DNA from 3 places in the Brevibacillus ruminantium genome. Region 2 is predicted to be linked to each of the others. Evidence: riboswitches for the same ligand, from Rfam matches in the RefSeq annotation. Region 2 holds a riboswitch; each other region holds the start of a gene.

Region 1 (2,198 bases), 540 kb from region 2:
CTTGAGAAAAAGGGAAAAAACGTGGGGATTAAAGGAGTGGCCTTGTTTCGCGATGATAAGTACGTCGATTGGGTACCGCCGAAGGAAGCCTTTTTTATTAAACTGGTACATGAAAACTATCGAACGGCCACCTATGAGATGAGAACATCGCGGAAGCGCTTGGAGCTTGAGCCAAACTCCGGTGGAGACAAAGAAACGGATTTTCGGCTGGTATTTGACACCATCAGCAGCAAGGCAAGCATCAAGGTTGTCAGCCAGAAACCACTGATATTTGACGTCAAAATCAAATTGAAGGCCCGCATTCTGGAGATGTCGGAACCAGTAAAGCTGGAGAATCCGAAAATGACAAAGCAACTCGACAAGGTCCTTTCAGAAAATCTGAAACAAGAGCTGGAGAAGGTCGTTCGGAAGATCCAAAAAATGGGTGTGGACCCGTTTGGTTTTGGGGAAAGGTACCGGTCTCAAGTGCGGGGAGCGGGAAAGCTTTCACATGAAGAATTGCAAAAACGTTTTCAAGAGGCGGAGTTCCGCTTTCACGTAGATGCCGAGGTCATCCGCAATGGAGTCATGGATTAAATTCTCATTGACTTTTTATTTCGCGATAGCATATAATCCAATTTGTATCAAGACGGTACATTTCTATTAATTGAATCTAACGTAGATATTCTTCTTATCCAGAGAGGCGGAGGGAAAGGCCCTATGAAGCCCGGCAACCGGCTCATCGATCATTCGATGGGTGGCGCGGTGCCAATTCCTACAAGATGTAGATCTTGTACAGATGAGAAGGGTGGATGCGATCGTATATTACGGTGCAGCCCCTTTTTCGTATAGGAAAAAGGGGTTTTTATTTTATACGGGAGGTGAGCGGATGATACAGTTGCATGATCTGAAAAAAGACTACGTGGTCAACGGAAAGGCGATACCTGCTTTGCGAGGGATCGACCTTACGATCAAAAAGGGAGAAATATACGGGGTCATTGGACACTCCGGGGCGGGAAAAAGCACACTGATCCGCTGTATCAATCTGCTGGAGCGCCCGACATCAGGCAGAGTGATCGTCGATGGAGTCGATCTGACGAAACTGGACGAGGGCAAGCTTCAGGAGCAGCGCAGACATATTGGGATGATTTTCCAGCATTTTAACCTCCTGTCGTCCGCGACCGTAGCGGAGAATGTGGCTTTTCCGTTAAAACTGGCGAAGCGGCCCAAAAACCAAATTGATAAGAAGGTTAAGGAAATGCTGGAGCTGGTGGGGCTCAGTGAGCATCGGGACAAGTATCCGTCACAATTGTCGGGTGGGCAGAAACAGCGCGTTGGCATCGCCCGTGCACTGGCGAGTGACCCCAAAGTGCTGCTCTGCGACGAGGCGACCTCAGCTCTCGACCCGCAGACAACCAACTCTATTCTCGCTCTCTTGCTCGATATCAACCGAAAACTGGGACTGACCATCGTGCTGATCACCCACGAGATGCATGTGATCCGCTCCATCTGTGATCGGGTAGGTGTGATTGACGGCGGACATATCGTCGAAACCGGCGAGGTTCTGGAAGTGTTCCTGAAGCCGCAGCATCCGACGACACAGGAGTTTGTCGAGCAGGTAGCGGACTCCAGTGAATTGCGTAAAGTCGTTTCCCTGGAAAAAGCGTCGGGCGAACGGATGATTCTTCGCGTGACCTTCCTGGGCGAGCAAACCTACCAGCCGATCCTTTTTGAAACGATGCAGGAGACAGGGACGGTATTCAGCATCCTGCAGGGGACCATCTCACGGATGAAAGACACCCCATACGGTCAGCTCGTGGTCGAGTTGGGCGGGAATTCGGGCCAAAACAACAAAGCGATCGAGACACTGCGACAGCGCGGGCTGGAAGTGGAGGTGATATAGGGCATGTCGTTTACAAATGTGGATTGGACAGAAATATGGAAGGGCTCAATTGACACACTGACCATGCTCGGGTTCTCTACCTTGTTCACGGTCATTATCGGACTTCCGCTGGGAATCCTGCTATTCCTGACGTCCAAAGGACAACTGCTGGAAAACCGCTTGTTTTATTCGGTATCATCCTTTGTCGTAAACGTTTTGCGTTCCGTGCCTTTCATTATTTTGATGATTCTCTTGATTCCCGTAACGAAGATGCTCGTCGGCACTTCACTCGGAGTAAAAGGCTCTATCCCTCCTTTGGTCATCGGTGCAGCTCCGT
Region 2 (2,198 bases):
AATGGCTGGATCAAATGCTGGGACAGTTGAAGTGCTTCGTCTTTGTTCAGCGCCACATTGCCATAGGGGGACGGGAAGAGCACCAGGTCCGCCCCGGCGACTCTCATAAGCTTGCCCAGCAATAGCGGCGTCGCGATTCCGTAATCGGGCGAGGGGTAAAATGCGCCTGCCAACGCGGGATGCGCCATGATTGGCACCTGGATGTCCGGATCTGCGGCAAGACGGTGAAGCGCGTCGTAGCCAAAAGCGAGCACGTTGAACAGCAGGCAGTCCGCTCCTGCGTCAACAGCGCGCTTGGCACGTTCATTCAGGTCGTGAATTGGACCGGTGAGATTGGCTGCGTACAGAACAGCTTTGCCTGTTTCCGCCTCCGTTTCCCGGGCAATTTGTTTAAAGGCACGAATGCGCTCCAGAAAAGGTGCGCGGTCGTCTGCAAAAAAAATCTCGTCATCCTTGACCAGATCGACCCCGCCGAGTGCCTGGGCGCGAAACTGTGTTTTCAAATCGTCAAACGGCAATCCCAGGCAGGACTTGAAAATGCTCATCAGCAGGGGGCGATCGTGAATGCCAAGTCGCTCACGCAGACCGCTGATGCCGTATTTTGGTCCGGGAAAAGAAGAGAGAAGCGAGTCCGGGAAATCGATATCGACCAGCTTGATTTTGCCGTCCATGGATAATTTGCCGAAGATGCCGGTCAACAAGGAAGGAATATCTGCCGTAAAGTTACGGAGCGGGTAGCTGACGGTAATCAGACCGCGGCTCTCGCCATTTTCTGCAGTCTCCAGCACCTGGGAGCTGACTGCTTCTCCCAGATAGGGCTTCAGTTCTTCCTGTTTGGCTGCGGGCAGATCAGTCCAACTGCCGACGGTCATGCCGACAGCGATGGCTTCCGCCTTTTTTTGCAGGTCTTTGGCCTGCGTCAGATAGGTAACGAGGATGCGCGGCTCACTCATTGAGAAACCCTCCTTTTCTTCACTGCATTACTGACTACCATGTGGAGAACACGTAAAAAGCCTCCCCTTCGCGAGGGGAGGCGTTCGTTCGGTAACGTTTTCGTCTCCTCTCATCTCTCGGTTCAGAGTCGAAACAACCCGACGTTTATCGCGGAGTACGACTCTCACCGTTGGAATTAGCACCGTTTCGCCTGCCAAAATGGAAAGCGCCGGTTGCCGGGCATCATAGGGCCAGTCCCTCAGCCAGCTCACGATAAGAGTGATATGTGTTTTTATGTGATTAGTCTAGCGATATCCCTAATCATAAGACGTTCGTAATCTTCAGTCAACCCTGCAATTGGTCGGGCAGAGATGAGGAGGCGAGCAGGATAGACTCTTTCTCAGTAGCCAGAATCGCGAGGCAAGACAGTTACCTTAGCCGGCAGAAGAATTCAGAAGAAAAAATGGGAAGGACACCTGAAACTTTTTGCAGAATCGAGCGTGGTATCAGGAGAAAGGGTGTGAAGGAATGAGAAAGGCAGGGGTGGAGGAGGTGTACCGCCTGCATGTCAACGATATTTACCGCTATCTCCGCAAACTGACCGGTGATGCCGGTCTCGCGGAGGATTTGACGCAGGAAACCTTTTTCCGCGCCTTTCAGCACCTGGATACCTATCGGGGAGAAAAGGTTCGCCCCTGGCTGTTCAAGGTTGCGTACCACGCATTTATCGATTGGCATCGCAAGCAAAAGCGAAAGCCGGAATACTTGACCGATGCATTTCCCGATCAGGCAGATCAGAGGGCAGCGAGTCCGGAGGCTGCGGTCGTTCTTCAAGAGACATTTGCCTCTGTGCAGGATGCGCTGGATGCGCTGCCGGAAAAACAGCGGCAGTCGCTGCTTCTCTATGCCGGGAAGCTAAGCTATGCGGAAATTTCGGATGTCCTCGGGATCGATGTAGCGGATGTGAAGCGGTCCCTCTATCGGGGACGTGTGAAGATGCGAAAATGGTGGAGGGATAATCAGGATGACAGATGCGGACAGGATGAATAGGGAGCGGGAAGAGATGCTCTTGGCGTATCTGCGCGGCGAGCTGAGCGCGCAGGAAGAAGCAGAGCTGCGGCAGCGCCTAGCCGATGATCCGGAGTATGCCGAGAGATTGGAAGAGCTACTGCTCGGAGAGGAAGAACCCTTGGAAAAAGGAAGTGACAAATCCTTGTTGGAGAGCTTGCCTGAAGACAAGCAGCGCGCGATCATCCGCCGGGGGA
Region 3 (2,198 bases), 670 kb from region 2:
CTGCAAACATGCATGTGATGCTGAATGTCCAGACCGGCTTTGTCAATTCCTTTGACCCCGGTGACAGCATGCTTTATTATCTGCACTTATCCGAACGCGGCGGCATGAAGCAGCCGCAGAAAAAGAATGGCGACTGGTGGCTGTCTGATGAATATTTGCATAAGCCCCTGACGAGGGAAGAAGCGAGCATGATTCTCTTCCACGTGCTTGCGCCCTACAAGATGCGGACCTCCAACTTTCGAGTAGATGAGGTAGAGCCTTATTTTTCCGGCTATTACCAGTGGAAGCAAGATCGGAAATACGTCGATACGGATTCTCCGTACGCGGCCGCGATTGCTGACTTTAACCTCTTTGTCAGCGAAAAGACATTTGAGCCGAATAAACAGATGACGCGTGCCCAGTTCGCGGTTGTTCTGAAACGTCTCTATGATTTCTGTAAAAACGATGCGCCCAAGCAGTTCCATGACACTGCGGCAAAGCAAAAAGCGATCACCAATCTCTTTTTGACGGCAGCCGATCGGGCCTATCAGCAGCGAGATCAGGAGCAGATTGACCAGTTCTTCAGCAGAAGCGCCCAGCGCACACTGGAGGAGATTGCGCCGCTTCCGCTTCATGACTACGCGGGAAATCTGACACTGAACAAAGATGAAAACCATCCCAACCGTCTCTGGGCAAAGGGCAGCTACCAGCATCCGTTAACGGGCAGCTACCAGGTCACTTACATGTTGGAGCCAGCTTCGTCCAATCATTACGGCTGGCAGGTAACCAAGATCGAATACCAGCAAAAATAAAAATGCCGGTTGACAGGGGGGAAAACAGCGATTATATTCTGTATATACAAAAGGTTTTGATACAAGAATATGACTCTTATCCAGAGAAGGCTGAGGGACTGGCCCTATGAAGCCCGGCAACCTAGCGCGAAAGACACCGATCTTTCGAGCCAAGGTGCTAACTCCAACAGGTAGAAATACCTGACAGATGAGAGGTGCGAATTAGTTGGAATTCTGCCCCTTTCATTTGGAAAGGGGTTTTTTGGTGGGAGAAAATGATTTCATGTTCCGGTTTCAGGACTGAAAAGCGCATCGTTTTATCTTTAAAAGGGGGTTTTCCGATATGAAAAAGAAGTTTGGTGTGATTGGTGCACTTGTCCTGTCTCTGTCACTGATGCTGACGGCTTGCGGTGGCGGCAACAGCGCTTCCACAGGAAATAGCGGAGGAGGCAGCGGTTCCGGGGAGAAGCCCAAGCGTATTGCTCTCATCATGCGGCAAAACGTCGGTACCTTCTCAGCCCAGTACATCGCCGGTGTGAAAGCCGAAGTAGAGAAGAATGGCGGAGAGTTGTCCGTCTTCAATGCAGATACAGATCTCGTGAAAATGGCTTCCAATCTGGATGCGGCAGTCAATCAGCAATTTGACGGCATTCTGATTGACCACGGTACGGCCGAAGCCCTGCAGCAGGGTGCCGAGAAGGCCGTCAAACAAAACATTCCGCTGGTGCTGTTTGACACCGATATCAAACTGCCGGGCGTGCCGGTCGTCGAGCAGGATGACCAGAAGCTGGCTGAGCTGAGCCTGGAGAAGCTGGCAGCCGATAACGGCGGTAAAGGAAGCATCGTGAAAATCTGGGTAGCGGGCTTTGCTCCAATGGAAAAACGTCAAATTACCTATGAAGGCTTCCTGAAGAAATACTCGGACATCAAGGAAGTGGCTGCTTTCGGAAGTGCCACCAACAACACAGCGCTGGACACACAATCTCAAATGGAAGCGATCCTGAAGAAATACCCGAACAAAGGGGATATCACTGCTGTATGGGCGTCCTGGGATGAGTTCGCCAAAGGAGCGACTCGTGCGATTCAACAGGCTGGACGCACCGAGATCAAAGTCTACTCGATTGATTTGAGCGATGAGGACCTGCAATTCATTCAGGACCCGGCTGCCTCCTGGGTCGCCACTGCAGCCGTAGACCCGGGCAACATTGGACGCATTCAGGCGCAAACCGTCTTCCAGAAAATCAAAGGCGAGCAAGTGCCCGACAACGTGAAGCTGAACCCGGTGCTGGTTCAACGCGAGGATTTGCCGACAGACAAGAAAATTACGATGGCCGATCTTTCCGAGTACGTAAAAGAGTGGGGCAAGTGATGTACGCATAAATCGTTAGCTGTTTCCCGTTGATGGCGAATCAACGGGTTTCTTCCTTA

Evidence for each region. A riboswitch is a leader RNA that binds a small molecule or an ion and turns the genes downstream of it on or off. The one in region 2 is predicted to bind S-adenosylmethionine.
Region 1: another riboswitch for S-adenosylmethionine. It lies ahead of NDK47_RS02975 (methionine ABC transporter ATP-binding protein); the one in region 2 lies ahead of NDK47_RS05355 (2,3-diketo-5-methylthiopentyl-1-phosphate enolase).
Region 3: another riboswitch for S-adenosylmethionine. It lies ahead of NDK47_RS02345 (sugar ABC transporter substrate-binding protein); the one in region 2 lies ahead of NDK47_RS05355 (2,3-diketo-5-methylthiopentyl-1-phosphate enolase).

Annotation. Positions count from the first base shown of each region.
Region 1 is NZ_CP098755.1:570,686-572,883, forward strand. Features, by position in the region: gene NDK47_RS02970 (Ger(x)C family spore germination protein) at 1-576, shown strand, start outside; SAM riboswitch class I at 668-785, shown strand; gene NDK47_RS02975 (methionine ABC transporter ATP-binding protein) at 869-1,882, shown strand; gene NDK47_RS02980 (methionine ABC transporter permease) at 1,886-2,198, shown strand, end outside.
Region 2 is NZ_CP098755.1:1,105,736-1,107,933, forward strand. Features, by position in the region: gene NDK47_RS05355 (2,3-diketo-5-methylthiopentyl-1-phosphate enolase) at 1-953, opposite strand, end outside; SAM riboswitch class I at 1,115-1,213, opposite strand; gene NDK47_RS05360 (sigma-70 family RNA polymerase sigma factor) at 1,462-1,983, shown strand; gene NDK47_RS05365 (anti-sigma factor) at 1,958-2,198, shown strand, end outside.
Region 3 is NZ_CP098755.1:438,029-440,226, forward strand. Features, by position in the region: gene NDK47_RS02340 (S-layer homology domain-containing protein) at 1-791, shown strand, start outside; SAM riboswitch class I at 865-985, shown strand; gene NDK47_RS02345 (sugar ABC transporter substrate-binding protein) at 1,114-2,139, shown strand.